Regions from separate parts of the Streptomyces noursei ATCC 11455 genome, predicted to be linked through region 1. Evidence: riboswitches for the same ligand, from Rfam matches in the RefSeq annotation. Region 1 holds a riboswitch; each other region holds the start of a gene.
The links. A riboswitch is a leader RNA that binds a small molecule or an ion and turns the genes downstream of it on or off. The one in region 1 is predicted to bind cyclic di-AMP.

Region 1 (5,356 bases):
GCAGCGCCTCGGAGAAGGACTCCGCGCCGATCGGGGCGATCATGAACTCCTGGATGTCCACGTTGGAGTCGGCGTGCGAGCCGCCGTTCAGGATGTTCATCATCGGGACGGGCAGCACGTGCGCGTTCGGGCCACCGAGGTAGCGGAACAGCGGCAGGTCGCTGGCCTCGGAGGCGGCGTGCGCGACGGCGAGGGAGACGCCGAGGATGGCGTTGGCGCCGAGCGAGCCCTTGTTGTCGGTGGCGTCCAGGTCGAACATCGCCTGGTCGATCAGCCGCTGCTCGGTCGCGTCGTAGCCGACGAGCTCCGGGCCGATCTGCTCGATGACGGCCAGGACGGCCTTCTCCACGCCCTTGCCGAGGTAGCGGTTGGGGTCGCCGTCCCGCAGCTCGATGGCCTCGAAGGCGCCGGTGGAGGCGCCGGACGGGACGGCGGCACGGCCGGTGCTGCCGTCGTCGAGGCCGACCTCGACCTCGACCGTGGGATTACCTCGCGAGTCGAGAATTTCGCGGGCTACGACGACGTCGATGGACGGCACGTTGTCTCCTTCAGGGGTGTCTGGAGTTCTCGGCATGAGCCTAACGGCCCCGGGGGGATCCGCTCGCCCGTGGCCCGCTCCGTGGGACGAAAAAACCCAACAAGCAGAACAAAGCCCCAGTTCACAGGAGGTTTCGGGGCACTGTTCGCTATGCGGGGAACGTCGTGCCGGGGGGCGACCGGGCCCGGCAACGGAGAAGCCCCGCCACGGCGCGCTCGGGGGTACGCGCCGCGGCGGGGCAGCTCTCGCGGGTCTCTCAGGTGGCCGGTACGGCTCAGACGCTGAGCTTCTGGCCCGGGAAGATCAGGTTGGGGTTGCCGCCGACGACGGACTTGTTGGCGGCGTAGAGCGCCTTCCAGTTGGTGCCGTGCGCCTTGGCGATCTTGGCGAGGGTGTCGCCCGACTTGACGGTGTAGGTGTCACCGGAGCGGTGCGAGTGCTGCGGGGCGGCCGGCTGGGCCTTCTCCGCCTTCTTCTCGGCCTTCTCGCGGACCGGGGCGGACTTCTTGGTGGAGCCCTCGGTCTGCTTGCGGGCCTCGGTGCCCTGGCTCTTCTTGACGGTGGAGCCGGAGGGGTTGACGTCGGCGGCCGGGCCACCGGAGGTCAGACCACCGGCGGCGGCGCAGCCCCAGGCGCCCGGGCCCTGCATGGCGAGCAGCTTCTCGGCGACGGCGATCTGCTGTTCCTTGGTGGCCAGGTCGGCGCGGGCCGCGTACTTGGTGCCACCGGCGGCGGCCCAGCTGGAGTTCGAGAACTGCAGGCCACCGTAGTAGCCGTTACCGGTGTTGATCGACCAGTTGCCGCTGGACTCGCACTGGGCGACCTTCTCCCAGGTGGCGACCGAGGCGGCGGAAGCAGAGGTGGCGCCCATCAGCGGAACGGCGACGGCGGCGCCGGCGACACCGGCCAGCGTGGCGACGCGGACGGCCTTGGAGCTGCGGCGGTGCTTGCCCTTGTTGATCAGCATCGTGCGTTCGTTTCCTCACCGACGCCTACGAGGTGAGCTGTCGGGTTCGGGCCGTGTGAGCTGCCCGGCCGTGTGTGCTGCACACACGGCTTCACCCCAAGCCGACTGACCCGCTCTCACGGGCGGGGTCGGCACTTACCTTGGGTCCCCCGCTCCTGCCTTCGGCGCTTGCGCGTCGTCGACTCCGACCGCCGGCAGGACTCGGCGTGCGATCGAAGGGCCCGCTTTGGCGAGCGGTCCTGACCGTAAGCAGTAACCCTGTTGGTGTTCAAACCCCATCTTCTGAACCAAGTTGACCGTTTTTGATCACCGCGCGAGTCATTTCCGCAGGTAGGCCCCGGTATGGCAACGGGGGACAGGTCCGGACCCATCCCCCGCAACGAGAGCCATATCTCACTTTTACGAAACGCCGCGAAAGACGGCGAACTGCCGGTAACTACCCCTGTGTCCGCCCGAGGTCGAGCATCTGACCGGGGTGGATCAGGTCCGCGTCGGAGCCGATGACGTCCTGGTTGCGGTGGTAGAGCGCGGGCCAGCCGCCCGGCAGGTCATGGCTGACGGCGATCTCTGACAGGTTGTCACCCGGGCGCACGCGGTAGCTGCCGGCCTCCGCCGGGGGCGTGCGGGGCGCCTCGCCGCCGCGGGAGGCGTGCCGGCCGCGGCCGCCGTCCCGGCCGTCGCCGGCCTCCGTACCGTCGCCGGGCGTCCCGCGGTGCTTGCCGGCGGCGGGCGGCGTGGCGGGGGCGCCGGACCGGTCCGGGCCACCGGGCGCGGTGGAGTCGGACGGGGCGGGCGACGCCGGGTCGGCCGGGTCCGTCGAGCCCGACGGGTCGGACGGCACGGACGGATCCGCCGGGTCCGCCGGCGAGGTGGACGGGCTTCCCGACGGGGAATCGGACGGGGAGCCCGACGGGGAGCCGGTGGGTGCCCCGGAGTCGGACGGGGCGGGCGAGGCGGACGAGGAGCCCGAGGGCTCCGGGGTCGCCGAGGGCGCGTGCGGGCCGTCCGCGCCGGCGTCGGAGCCGCTGCCGGCGTCCGGGCCGCGGTCCGTGCCGGAGTCACCGCCGGACGGTTCCGGCGTCCGGGTGGCCGGGCCCGGTTGGGCCTGGTCGCCGCCCGCCGTGTCGGAGCCGTCACCCGCGTCGTCGGAGGCGCCGCCGCCGTTGTGGCCGTGCGTCGGCCGCGGCGAGGGGCGGCTGGTGGGGCCCGGGTCGACGCGGGGCTTGCGGCCGTCCTTGGTCAGTCCGGCGTTCACCGCGCAGCTGGGGAAGGCGTCCGGGCCGCGGTCGTCGAGTATCGCCTCGGCCACGGCTATCTGCTGGGCGCGGCTGGCGAGGTCGGGGCGGGAGGCGTAGGCGGTGCCGCCGTAGTCGTTCCACATCTCCTGGGTGAGCTGGAGACCGCCGTAGAAGCCGTTGCCGGTGGCGGCGCTCCACACCCCGCCGCTCTCGCACTGCGCGACGCGGTCCCAGGTCGCCGTGTCGGCGGCGTGGGCGCCACCCGCGGTGAACAGCGGCAGGGCCAGGCCCGCGCCGGTCACTCCTGCCGTGACAAAGATGGCCGGTGCTTGTCGGGGGCGACGATGCCGGCCGTTCCCGGAACGCATGCGGTTGCCTTTCGCGCGGCGGTTGAGTTGTCGGATCGGCGGCGGAAGGGGTGCCGTGCGGCAGCCCGTGGCCGACCTCGATCGTCGGAGGAAAGGTAGCCGGGGTCACGGGCAGTCACAAGTCGGTGTAGCGGAGATCACGCAATGATTACGTAGCTGACGGAGCGTCAATTACGCGGCCGTTCCTGGTCAGCGCCCCGGTCAGGACGGCTCGGGCGTGAACTCCACCGGCAGCGTGCGCAGTCCGCGCATGATGAGCCCGCCGCGCCAGCGCAAATCATCAGGTTCCGCCGCAAGTCGGAGGTCCGGGAGCCGGGTCAACAGAGTGGCGAGCGCGGTCTGCCCTTCGAGGCGCGCAAGGGGTGCGCCGAGGCAGTAGTGGATGCCGTGTCCGTATCCCAGGTGCGGGTTGTCACGCCGCGTGAGGTCGAGTACGTCAGGCTCGTCGAAGCGCGCCGGATCGCGGTCGGCGGCGGCCAGCACCACCAGGACCGGTTCCCCCTCGGCGATCCGCGCTCCGCCCAGCGTCAGGTCCCGGGTCGCGTACCGCCAGGTGGCCAGCTCCACCGGCCCGTCGTAGCGGAGCAACTCCTCGACGGCGGTGGCGAGCAGCTCGGTGTCGTCGGCCGCGATCGACTTCTGGAGCAGTTCGCGCTGGGCGGGGTGGCGGAGCAGTGCATAGATGCCGTTGCCGATCAGATTGACCGTGGTCTCGAATCCGGCGAACAGCAATACAAAGCACATAGCGGCGGCCTCGTTCTCGGTGAGGTGCTCGCCGTGGTCGGAGGCCCGGATCAGGCCGGAGATCAGGTCGTCGCCGAGCGCGCCGCGCTTGCGGTGGATCAGCTCGGCCAGATAGGCCCGCATCTTCTTGACGGAGCGGGCGACCCCGCCCCGCGGCCCGCCGCCGTGCCGGATCATCATGCCCGCCCAGTCGCGGAAGTCGTCCTGGTCCTCGGGCGGGACGCCGAGCAGATCGCAGATCGCGTAGATCGGCAGCGGGAACGCGAACTCGTGGATGAGGTCCGCGCTCCCCCGCCGCGCGCCGTGCTGTTTTTCGATCATGGCGTCGATCAGCTGGTCGGTCAGCTCCTGTATGCGCGGCGCGAACGCGGCGACCCGGCGCGGGGTGAACGCCTGGGAGACCAGGCGGCGCAGCCGGGTGTGGTCCGGCGGGTCGATGTTCAGCAGGTGCGTCATCAGGTTGGCGCTGCGTTCGCCCGGAATGCCCGTCTTGCCCTTTTGGCGGGCGGCCTCGGAGTGGTGCACCGGGTTCTTCGACAGCCGGGCGTCGGCCAGCGCCTGCCGGGCGTCCGGATAACGGGTGACCAGCCACGCCTCGACACCGCTGGGCAGCCGGGTCCGGTGCACCGGCGCGTGCTCGCGCAGCCAGGCGTACGCCGGATACGGGTCGGCGGCGAACTCCCAGGAGAAGAGTGCGGGGGTGGGGCCGGCGGCGGCCGGAGACGGGGACACCGGGCAACCGGTGGGCGGGTCGCCCGCCGGACGGGCGTCGGACCGGGCCTCCGGGTGGGAGTCGGACCGGGTCTCCTGGCGGGCGTCGGGCGTCTGCTGCACCTATCGACCGTAACCGGTGGCACACCCGCCCCACCCCACCCCCAGAGCCTCAGCCCGTCCGCACGCCCAGCCCCGCCAGGAACGCCGCCGCGGCCGGCGACGGCCCCAGCCCGCTCCACACCACCCGCTCGGTCCGCTCCGGCGCCGGCCGCACCCGCACGGTCCGCAGCCCGGCCAGCCTGCCGGCGAACGCCTCCGGCACCATGCCGACGCCGAGCCCGGCCCGGACCAGCTCCGCCAGGAACTCCACGGTGGTCACCTCGAACGCCACCTCCGCCGTCAGCCCCGCCGCCCGGAACGCCTCCTCGCGCTGCCGGCGGGCCGCCGACCCCGCCGTGAAGTCCACCAGCGTCTCCCGGGCCACCCGCCCCAGCGTCGTCCACTCCCGCCCGGCCAACGGATGCTCCGGCGGCACCACCGCGACCAGTTCGCCGCGCGCCAGCACCTTCTCCCGGACCCCGATCGTGCGCGCCCCCGGCACCAGCCCGACGAACGCCACGTCCAACGCGCCCTCCCGCACCCGCTCCAGCAGCGGATCGCTCATCTCCATCTGCAGGCTGATCTGGACCTTCGGGTACGCGGCACGGAACGCCCCCAGCTCCCGGGCGAGGTCGAGGGCGCTGACGGTCGAGATCGCCCCCACCGCCAGCCGCCCGCGCACCTCGCC
Region 2 (5,356 bases), 1.6 Mb from region 1:
CGTCGCCGGCCTTGGCGTCGCCGGCGTCGGTGAGCCGGTCGATCTCGTCGGCGACGAACTGGGCCTCGTCGTGCTCGGTGTCGGCGACATAGCCGGTGATCTTGGGGCCGGCGCCGGCGTCCGTCCAGAGGTTCTTGGGGCGGCGGTTCTCGTTGCGCTCGATGACGGCGTTGGCGGCGGAGAGGATCGTCTGCGAGGAGCGGTAGTTCTGCTCCAGCAGGATCGTGGTGGCGTCCGGGTAGTCCTCCTCGAACTGGAGGATGTTGCGGATCGTGGCACCGCGGAAGGCGTAGATCGACTGGTCGGCGTCACCGACCACGCACAGCTCGGCGGCGGGGGTGTCGACCGTGCCGGGGCCGACCAGCTCGCGGACGAGGGTGTACTGGGCGTGGTTGGTGTCCTGGTACTCGTCGACCAGGACGTGGCGGAAGCGGCGGCGGTAGTGCTCGGCGACGTCCGGGAACGCCTGGAGCAGGTGGACCGTCGTCATGATGATGTCGTCGAAGTCCAGGGCGTTGGCCTCGCGCAGCCGCGCCTGGTACATCGCGTACGCCTGGGCCAGGGTTTTCTCGAAACCGTCGGCCGCCGTCCCGGCGAAGGTCTCCTCGTCGATGAGCTCGTTCTTGAGGTTGGAGATCTTCGCGCTGAAGGACTTGGGCGGGAAGCGCTTGGGGTCCAGGTCGAGGTCGCGGCAGACCAGGGCCATCAGGCGCTTGGAGTCGGCCGCGTCGTAGATCGAGAAGGACGACGTGAAGCCCAGCCTCTTGGACTCCCGGCGCAGGATCCGCACGCAGGCGCTGTGGAACGTGGAGACCCACATGGCGTTGGCGCGCGGGCCGACCAGCTCCTCGACGCGCTCCTTCATCTCGCCCGCGGCCTTGTTGGTGAAGGTGATCGCGAGGATCTGGCCGGGGTGGACGTGGCGCTCGGCGAGCAGGTGGGCGATCCGGTGGGTGAGCACCCGGGTCTTGCCGGAGCCGGCGCCGGCGACGATCAGCAGCGGGCTGCCGCTGTGCGCCACGGCGGCCTTCTGCTGGTCGTTGAGCCCCTCCAGGAGCGCCGCCGGGTCGATGGCCGGGCGGGCGGCACCGTCGCGGTAGTAGGACTCCCTGGTCATGGGCGCGTCGAACTTCCCACCGAAGAGGTCGGCGGGCACGTCCTCGGGGGCCGGGCCGGGCTCGTCCTCGGGCGGGGGCGGGGGCTCCTCGTCCGGGGGGCCGAGGTCCGCCAGGAAGCTGTCGTCAAAGAGGCTGCTCATCGCCCACCGAGTCTAGGCCGCCGCACTGACAACCGGTCCCGGAGTGGCGGATTGCCCCGGTACCGCGCCGGCGGGGGCGGCGACTTGTGCGCTCGTGCCCGGAAACGTGGCGACGCCCACCTTCAGGTCACGAAAAGGTTTCGGGCATATCGAACATCAGCCTTCACAGAAGCCACACGCGTTGGCTACGGTCTCGCTCGGGCAGCCCGCTGTCCCCGCGGACGACAGCGTCCGCACGGGCCGCCTCCGCCGAGTCCGGTCCTGCCGTCAGGCACCCGGAGCCGGGGACCCACAAGCACCACTGGGGTGAATCGACCCGGTGCGGCCCGTCGCCAGGCGGACGCAGCGGTCGTAGGGCAAGCCTTCCGTCAGCACACCGCCCGAACCCGACAGCTAACCCGGTAGGCGGTCCACGGAAGGAGTCGCCGGCCTTGGCGTCCCATCGCAAGCCGCGCACCCCCATACTCGCCACGCCCGGCGGCCGTCGCACCGCGGCCGGGCTCACCACCGCGGCGCTGGCCTCGGTCACGCTGCTCTCGCAGACCGCGAACGCCGCCCCGAATGCGCCGCAGCCCTCCATCGGAGAGGTCAAGCAGAAGGTCGACGACCTCTACCGGCAGGCCGAGGTGGCCACCCAGAAGTACAACGGCGCCAAGGAGAAGGCGGACGGCCAGCAGCGCACCGTGAACCGCCTCCTCGACGAGGCGGCCCGGCTCGCGGACAAGATGAACGAGTCCCGCCGCCGGCTGGGCGCGTTCGCCTCGGCGCAGTACCAGGCCGGCGGGATCAGCCCCACCGCCCAGCTGATGCTCGCCAAGGACCCGCAGCAGTTCGTCGACCGCAACCACCTGATGGAGCAGTTGACCGGACGGCAGAAGCAGGCGATCACCGACTACGAGGACCAGGCCGCGACCGCCGCCCGTCAGCGGGCGGAGGCCACCCACAGCCTGGAGGCCCTCCAGCAGTCGCAGGAGACCCTGAAGCAGACCAAGCGAAACGTTCAGTCCAAGCTGGCCGAGGCCCAGCAGCTGCTGTCCCGGCTGACCGCCCAGGAGAAGGCGCGGCTGGCCGAACTGGAGCGCCAGAAGGAGGCGGAGGCCCAGCGCAAGGCCGCCGAGGAGGCCCGCAAGGAGGCCCAGCAGCGCCAGCAGCAGCCCAGCGGCGGTACCGGCACCGGTTCGGGGGGCGGCACCTCCGACAGCGGCTCGTACTCCACCAAGGCCGGGAAGGCGCTCGCCTTCGCCCGCTCCCAGATAGGCAAGCCGTACGTCTGGGGCGCGACCGGGCCCAGCTCCTACGACTGCTCGGGGCTGACGCAGGCCGCCTGGCGGGCCGCCGGGGTCGATCTGCCGCGCACGACCTGGGACCAGGTCAAGGTCGGCACCCGGGTCTCCAGCAGCGATCTCCAACCCGGTGACCTGGTGTTCTTCTTCAACGACATCAGCCACGTCGGGATGTACATCGGCGGCGGCGAGATGATCCACGCCCCGCACCCGGGCGCCAGCGTCCGGGTGGAGTCGATCTACGGCATGCCGATCTACGGCAGCGTCCGGCCCGCGTAGCCGGCGCACGGGCGCCCCGCGCCCGTCATGAACCACCCCCCACACGCCACCGCGCGGTCATCCGCCGTCTCCGGAAGTACGGAGCGGGATGACCGCGCGGTGAGTCGTCGCTGCGGCGATGCGGGGCCCGGGGCGGGGCGGGCGGCTCAGGTCCAGAGCACCGCGATGAAGATGTTGAGCATGGTGAGTCCGCCGACCGCGCCGAAGAGCGGCTTGGGGAGCTTCTCCTCGTCGCGCTTGACGTAGACCAGCGCCAGGATCACCACCAGGACGGCCATCTTGACGCCGATCTTGATGTTGTTGAGCGAGTGGTCCTGCATCTGGTTCAGGCCGACCAGGACGATGCCGGTGACCAGCATCGTCAGCGCGCCGTGCAGCATGGCCGGCACGAAGCGGGCGGTGCCCGCGCCCATCGCCTTCATCTGGGTCAGGAAGCCGCCCAGGAGGGAGGCGATGCCGATGATGTGCAGGGCGACGAAGACATTGATTACTACGTCCATAGTGCTGGATCGTATCCGCCCCATAGCACGCCCTTTCCGGCAGGGCGCCCGTGATGCCCGCTTCGGTCAGGGCCCACCGCCCCTCGGCCCTCCCCCGACCTTGGGGCCGGTCATCCCCCGCACGGTGGCGGTCGGAATCGGGCAATGCCGGGCAAGGGGGTTCCCGACGGCGACACCGGGCCTAGCTTCCTCCTGCAGGCGACCGGGCCCGTACCCCGCCGGTCGTATCCGCCCGCAGGGAAGGAAGTGACGGCCGCCATGGCGTCGCACCACACGGCCGGTGAGCGGCCGCCGCTCGCACCCCCGCCGGCCGGGCCCCGTACGGCCCGCGCCGCCCGCACCGGGCTGCTGCTCGCCGCGGACCCGCAGCGCTACCTGGACGGCGCCACGGTCCTGGAGCGCACCGGGAGCCACCAGGCGACCGCGGTCTCCGGCTGGGCCCGCCGGCTGGGCAGCGTCCGCCGACTCGGCGGCCACCCCGTCGCCACCGCGGAGCGCTCCCCGGAGGCCGCCGCCCCGCGCCTCCCGGCGTACGCGTTGCCGCGCGCCCCGGAACCGGCCGTCGCCGCACCCGCGCCGCCCGCCCCGGCACCCGGCGACCGCGCCGCCCGGGCGGTGGCCTTCGCCCACGGCGCCCTCGGCAAGCCCTACGCCTGGGGCGCGACCGGCCCGGCCGCCTACGACTGCTCCGGCCTGACCCTGGCCGCGTGGCGGGCCGGCGGCGTCACCCTGCCCCGGACGACCTACACCCAGATCACCTCCGGCACCCGCGTCGACTGGCCCCGACTCGCCCCCGGGGACCTGGTGTTCTTCTACTCCGGCATCAGCCACGTGGGCCTCTACATCGGCGGTGGCGAGATGATCCACGCCCCGCACCCGGGGACACCCGTCGAGATCGCCCCGCTCGACCGCCTGCCCTTCGCGGGCGCGACCCGCCCGGCATAGGGGACGCCCCGCGCGAACGCCCCACAGAGCAGAAACCCGCCCGTCCGGCCCGGACAGCCCCACACGAACGCGTCGGGGCGCCGGCCGGCGGGCGGGCGAGCGAGCGGGGGGCGGCAGCCCCTAGCCCCGCAGGTACAGACCGAACCAGCGGAAGATCTCCGGCACTTGGCGCTTCCACACCGGCACGGTGTGGCCGCCCGCGCCCGAGGAGATCTGCTGGACGGTCACCGTCGTCGGGTTCTTCGCGAGCTCCTTGAGGCCCGTGCCGGCCTGGTAGCCGTCACCGCTCGCGCCCGAGATGTACAGCGCGGTGCGGGGCGGCTTCCCGGCCTCGTTGGCGGCCTTGAGGATGTGCATCGGGTTGGTCTCGACGCGCAGCTTGGGGTCCTTGCCGGCGAGCGAATCACGCTCTATGGCCGGGTCGTTGTAGCCGGACATGCCGACGGCCGCGCGGTAGCGGTCCGGGTGGGCGAGCGCCAGCTTGGTGGCGCAGTGGGCGCCCGCCGAGTAGCCGGCCAGGCCCCAGGAGTCCGGCTTGTCGCCGGCCCGGAAGTTGTCGATCACCATCTGGCGGACGTCGACGGTCAGCCAGCTGTCGGCGTTGACCTTGCCGGGGATGTTGACGCAGCCGCTGTCGGCGTTGGACAGCACGTTGGTCCGCGGCGCCACCAGGATGAACGGCTTGACCGCCCCGCTCTGCATCAGCGAGCCGAGCTGCTCGTTGGCCTTGAGCGAGCCGAACCAGGACTTGGCGGAGCCGGGGTAGCCGGGCAGCAGCTCGACCACCGGGAACTTCTTGTTCTTGTAGGCGGGGTCGTTGTACTGCGGCGGCAGCCAGACGTACACCTCGCCGTTGACGCCCGAGATCTGGCCCTTGAGGTCGGTCATCTGGACGCCGGCGCCCAGCACCGGGTCGTCGGCCGGCCGGAAGTGCTGCAGCACCTTGGGCTCGTCCTTGAGGTTCTTGCCGCCCAGGCCGTCCGCGCCGAGGTTCCGGGCCTGGTCGATGTGGTTGCCGGTGCCGAGCAGATCGCCCCAGCTGTCGTAGAGGTTGTTGGCGTTGTTGACCATGACGAACACCACCGTGATGG
Region 3 (5,356 bases), 2.8 Mb from region 1:
AGCAGACCGAAGGCGTTGGGGCCGATGAGGCGCATGCCGTACGAGCGGACCTGGCGGAGCAGGGCGCGCTGTCGCTCGCGACCCTCGGCGCCGGCCTCGGCATATCCGGAGGAGAGGACCAGCACCCCTTGGACGCCGTGTTCACCGCAGTCCCTGACGACGTCGGGGACGCCGGCCGCGGGGACGGCGATGACCGCCAGGTCGACCGGCTCGGGGATCTCGCGCAGCGTGCGGGCCGCGGGGACGCCCTCGGGCTCCAGGTGCCGGACGCCCTCGGGGAAGGCGTGGTTGACGGCGTGCACGCGGCCGGTGAAGCCGGCGTCGAGGATGTTGCGCAGCGCGGTGCGGCCGAGGCCGCCGGGGACGCGGCCGGTGCCGATGACGGCGACCGAGCCGGGGGCGAGCAGCCGTTGGACGGAGCGGGCCTCGGCGCGCTGTTCGCGGCCGCGCATCACGGCCATGGACTGCTCGGTCGGTTCGAGGTCGAGCTCCAGGCGGACGACGCCGTCCGCGAAGGTGCGCTTCTGGGTGTAGCCGGCGTCCGTGAACACCTTGATCATCTTGGTGTTGGCGGGCAGGACCTCGGCGGCGAACCGACGGATGCCGCGCTCGCGGGCGACCGCGGCGATGTGCTCCAGGAGGGCGGACGCGACGCCGCGGCCCTGGTGGGCGTCCTGGACGAGGAAGGCGACCTCGGCCTGGTCGTCGTCGGGGTTCTTGGCGGGCAGCCCGCGCTCGTCGATCCGGTCGTAGCGGACGGTGGCGATGAACTCGCCGCCCACCGTGGCGGCCAGGCCGACCCGGTCGATGTAGTCGTGGTGGGTGAACCGGTGGACGTCGCGGTCGGACAGACGGGGATACGGGGCGAAGAAGCGGTAGTACTTCGATTCGTCCGAGACCTGCTCGTAGAAGGAGACCAACCGCTCTGCGTCGTCGGGCGTGATGGGCCGGATGCGTGCGGTGCCGCCGTCGCGCAGCACCACGTCGGCTTCCCAGTGGGTCGGGTACGCATGATCCGGCGGCATCTGCATGCGGACAGCGTACGGCGGGCCGCCGACAACGGGCTCGACGTGCGTACGCTCGATTTCCCGGTCCCTGCCGCAGCGGGACCGACGGCCCGGAAGAGAGCCGAACAACCCGGACGGGAGGCCGGGACGGAAGTGCCGCGGGACCACACCTGGCACCGTGCGAGAATGGTCTAGACAACAGTCACGACTTTGAAGGGCAACACCATGGCTGAGCGCCGCGTCAATGTCGGTTGGGCCGAGGGCCTGCACGCCCGCCCCGCGTCGATCTTCGTCCGAGCGGCCACCGCCTCCGGTGTCGCGATAACGATCTCCAAGGCGGACGGCAACCCCGTCAACGCCGCCTCCATGCTCGCGGTTCTGGGCCTGGGCGCCCAGGGTGGCGAGGAGATCGTACTGGCCTCCGAGGCCGATGGTGCCGAGGCTGCGCTCGACCGTCTGGCGAAGCTGGTCGCGGAGGGCCTCGAGGAGCTCCCCGAGACCGTCTGAGGAGCACCGGGGCCCCACGTCCCGACTCACCCTTCTGCTCATGCGGCCCCGCCGCGGTGACCGGGACAACCGGGTACTGCGGCGGGGTCGTCTGCTTGGGCGGCGGCGCGGCGGCAGTCCTTCTTGGGCCGTCGAGTCTCACGTCACCCGGGACCGCGACGGGAGGCGGATTCGGCGGCCGGCGTCACGCTGCCGGGCCGGAAGCGGGCGGCCGGAGAGGGCGGGCGGCGAGCCGTTAGGGCGCGGGACAGTGCTTCGCGAATCCCCCGCCCCGCCATGCATCGCTCAGGGCGTCCAGGAATACCCGTCCCCGGTCGGAGCTCTTTTCCTTCAGCCTGCAGAATTCTCGATCGAGACTGGATTCCCGAAAACGGAATACCGAATCAGGGGTTGCGGGGTTGCGAAGCACGAACTCTCCGCTCTATCCCGCCCCACCCCTCCCGCCCCGTTCGCCTTCCTTCCCCATCGCGGCAATTCCGCTACGCCATCTCTTTGTATACGGGGCGATTGTTAAGCGCGGGCGCGTGCCGTGTTGACGGCTGGTTTCGGCTCCCTCACCACGGGAGCGGCGCGCCGCAGCCGGTACACGGGAAGCGACCGCTCGATGTGGGCCACCATGAGGGCACGGGCCCGTTCCGCGTCCCCCCGGGCGATCGCGTCAAGCACGGCACCGTGTTCGTCCCACGAGTCGGTGACCCGGGTCGGCGGTTCCACCACGTACATCCACTCGATCTTGCGCCGCAGCTGGGTGAGCAGTGCCGTGAGGCTGGGGCTGCCGGTCGCCTGGGCGAGCGTCTCGTGGAACCAGCTGTCCAGTTGGCGCAGGTCGGCGGGGTGGCCGTGGCGGGCCCGCTCCCGGCCGAGCCGTACCAGGCCGCGCAACACCTTCAGGTGGGCGGAGCTGCGGCGGGCGGCCGCGCGGGCGGCACCCAGCGGCTCCAGGAGGGCACGGATGTCGAGGAGGTCGGCGGCCTCCTGTTCGTCGAGTTCGGCGACGCAGGCGCCCGCGTGGTGGCGGGTGGTGACGAATCCCTCGGACTGGAGGGTGCGCAGCGCTTCCCGCACGGGGACCCGGGAAACGCCGTAGCGCGCGGCGAGAATGTCCTCGATCAGCCGACTCCCCGGCGCGAGTACGCCGGAGACGATGTCGTCGCGAATCGCTGTGCACACCGCATGCGCGGAAATATGGCCTCGCATCGTCCGTGCCTCCGCCGTAATCTGCGAAAAAGTGCCGCCCCGTCGGCGACTTTCTCCGACTCTATTCGAACGCGGAGAGTTTTCCCTCAGCATGTCGTGAATTCACCGGCGCTTTTCGGCCGGTGCACAGGGCCTCCGGGCGGGCGGTGCGCCGGTGGCCCCGGGGGACGACGGAGCCCCGGCCCACCAGGGTGGCGGGCCGGGGCTCCGGGGGACGGTGTTGCGGCGGAGAGATCCGGATGAGGTCAGACGGTGACGCCGTGCGCGCGCAGGTAGGCGACGGGGTCGATGTCCGAGCCGTAGTCGGGGCCCGTCCGCGCCTCGAAGTGGAGGTGCGGGCCGGTGGTGTTGCCGGTGTTGCCCGAGAGGGCGATCTGCTGCCCGGGGGTCACCGTCTGGCCGACCGTCACCCCGATCGACGACAGGTGACCGTATTGGGTGTACGTGCCGTCGTTCATCTTGATCACGATGTTGTTGCCGTACGCGCCGCCCCAGCCGGCCTCGACGACGGTGCCCGAGCCCACGGCGTGGACGGACGTGCCGGAGGCGGCGTGGAAGTCGATACCGGTGTGGCTGCCGGAGGACCACAGGCCGCTGGACGCCTTGTACGCGGTGGAGACGTAGGAGCCGGTGACGGGGGCGACGAAGGTGTTGAGGCGCTTGCGCTCGGCCTCGCGGGCGGCGCGCACCTTGGCCGCGCGCTCCTCGTCGGCCTTCTTCTTCGCCACCTCGGCCAGCCGCAGGGCCTCCGCCTCGGCCTTCGCCCGGGCCACGGTGGCCTCGGCGGCCGCCTGCTGCGCGTCGGCCTGGGCCTCGATCCGGACGGCGAGCTCGTCACCCATCACGACGGCCTGCTGGAGGCCGGTGTCGTGGTGGGCCGCCTCGCCCGTGGCGGCCAGCGCGGGCGACGCCACGGAGGCGACGACACCGGAGGCGGCGAGGGTGGCTATGCCGGCGAGGTTGCGGGTGGTACGGGCGGTGCGGGTCGCGCGGCGGTGCTTCCCGGTGGCACGGGTGAACGCCATGTACTGGCTGGTCCTTTCCTTCCTTCTCGCCTACCGGGTTAGCTGACGGGTTCGGAGCAGGAAGGTCTCCTACGGGTTCCTCCGGAGAGGCGCCCGATTCACCCCAAGGGACGTGTGGGTCCCCGGCTCCCCTGGCTCGCGCCGTACGGGGACTCGGCGATGACTGTCCGGTGCCACTGTTGCGGCGGACTTGTGACGAACAGCCGGACCGACGCTAATCGGGACAACTTTCAATCGGCAAACAGAACCGGACTTTTGTGCGCCACGCCACACGCGAAACGGGCAACCGACACAACCGGCCGGGCATCTCCGACCGCCCGCGGAGCGTGATCCCACGGAGCCGTGCGCGCCTCGGAAGTCACGCACCCGACGCGCACACACACAGCGGCTCCCGTGGCAAGTGACCACCACGGGAGCCGCTTTGTCGATAAGTGACGAGCCGTCTGCTGACCGCCCGTCACCCGACGGGATCAGCCGCTGACGACCGTCACCTCGCCGATGCCCAGCGCCTTGACGGGCTCGGCGATCTGCGCCGCGTCACCGACCAGGATCGTCACCAGCCGGTCCACCGGGAAGGCGCTCACGACCGCCGCGGTCGCCTCGACCGTGCCGGTCTTGGCGAGCCGGGCGTACAACTGCGCCTGGTAGTCGTCCGGGAGCTGCTGCTCCACCTGGTCGGCCAGCGTCCCCGCGACGGCCGCGGCGGTCTCGTACTTCAGCGGCGCGACACCGACGAGGTTCTGCACCGCGACGTCCCGCTCGGTGTCCGTCAGCCCCTCCGCCGCGAGGGTGCGCAGCACCGTCCACAGGTCCTGGAGGGCCGGCCCGGTGGACGCGGTGTCCACCGACCCGCTGATGGCGAGCAGGGCGGCGCCGGTGGCCCCCTCCGGCGAGGACGGGGCGGAGGAGCGCAGCACCTGCCCGAAGGAGCGCACCCCGTAGGTGTAGCCCTTCTCCTCGCGCAGCACCCGGTCCAGCCGGGACGTGAGAGTGCCGCCCAGGCAGTACGTGCCGAGCACCTGGGCGGGCCACACCTGGTCGTGCCGGTCGGCGCCGACCCGCCCGATGAGCAGCTGCGTCTGGACGGCGCCCGGGCGGTCGACGATCACCACGCGGCCCGCGTCGTCGGCCACGACCGCGGAGGGCTTCGGGGACTCGGCGGTGGAACCCGTCCAGGCGCCCAGGGTGTCGGCCAGCGCCGCGTCCAGGTCGACGCCGGTGAAGTCGCCGACGATGACGGCGGTGCCGGTGGCGGGCCGGACATGCGCGTCGTAGAAGGCGCGGACGGCGGCCGCGTCGATCCTCGCGACGGTCTCCTCGGTGCCCTGGCGGGGCCGGGACATCCGGGAGGTGGCCGGGAACAGTTCCTTCGACAGCGCCATCGCGGCACGCCGGGCCGGGTTGGCCAGCTCGTGCGGGATCTCATCGAGGCGGTTGCGGACGAGCCGCTCGATCTCGCTGTCGGGGAAGGCGGGGGCGCGCAGTGCGTCGGCGAGCAGCCCGAGGGCGCGCGGCAGCCGGGAGGCGGGGACCTCCAGGGAGACCCGCACACCGGGGTGGTCGGCGTGCGCGTCCAGGGTGGCGCCGCAGCGCTCCAGCTCGGCGGCGAACTCCTCCGCG

Region 2: it holds a riboswitch for cyclic di-AMP, as region 1 does, so the genes downstream of both, SNOUR_RS16565 (C40 family peptidase) here and SNOUR_RS23875 (transglycosylase family protein) in region 1, are expected to answer to the same signal.
Region 3: it holds a riboswitch for cyclic di-AMP, as region 1 does, so the genes downstream of both, SNOUR_RS11760 (M23 family metallopeptidase) here and SNOUR_RS23875 (transglycosylase family protein) in region 1, are expected to answer to the same signal.

The regions. Positions count from the first base shown of each region.
Region 1 is NZ_CP011533.1:5,609,114-5,614,469, reverse strand. It holds gene eno (phosphopyruvate hydratase) at 1-574, opposite strand, end outside; gene SNOUR_RS23875 (transglycosylase family protein) at 813-1,505, opposite strand; cyclic di-AMP (ydaO/yuaA leader) riboswitch at 1,513-1,682, opposite strand; gene SNOUR_RS23870 (transglycosylase family protein) at 1,942-3,045, opposite strand; gene SNOUR_RS23865 (cytochrome P450 family protein) at 3,313-4,587, opposite strand; gene SNOUR_RS23860 (LysR family transcriptional regulator) at 4,739-5,356, opposite strand, start outside.
Region 2 is NZ_CP011533.1:3,985,555-3,990,910, forward strand. It holds gene pcrA (DNA helicase PcrA) at 1-1,258, opposite strand, end outside; cyclic di-AMP (ydaO/yuaA leader) riboswitch at 1,496-1,681, shown strand; gene SNOUR_RS16565 (C40 family peptidase) at 1,690-2,820, shown strand; gene SNOUR_RS16570 (hypothetical protein) at 2,967-3,320, opposite strand; partial or broken gene SNOUR_RS43005 (C40 family peptidase) at 3,672-4,265, shown strand; gene SNOUR_RS16580 (alpha/beta hydrolase) at 4,386-5,356, opposite strand, start outside.
Region 3 is NZ_CP011533.1:2,822,260-2,827,615, forward strand. It holds gene SNOUR_RS11745 (bifunctional acetate--CoA ligase family protein/GNAT family N-acetyltransferase) at 1-1,031, opposite strand, end outside; gene SNOUR_RS11750 (HPr family phosphocarrier protein) at 1,233-1,514, shown strand; gene SNOUR_RS11755 (GntR family transcriptional regulator) at 2,025-2,711, opposite strand; gene SNOUR_RS11760 (M23 family metallopeptidase) at 2,957-3,736, opposite strand; cyclic di-AMP (ydaO/yuaA leader) riboswitch at 3,750-3,905, opposite strand; gene SNOUR_RS11765 (M16 family metallopeptidase) at 4,207-5,356, opposite strand, start outside.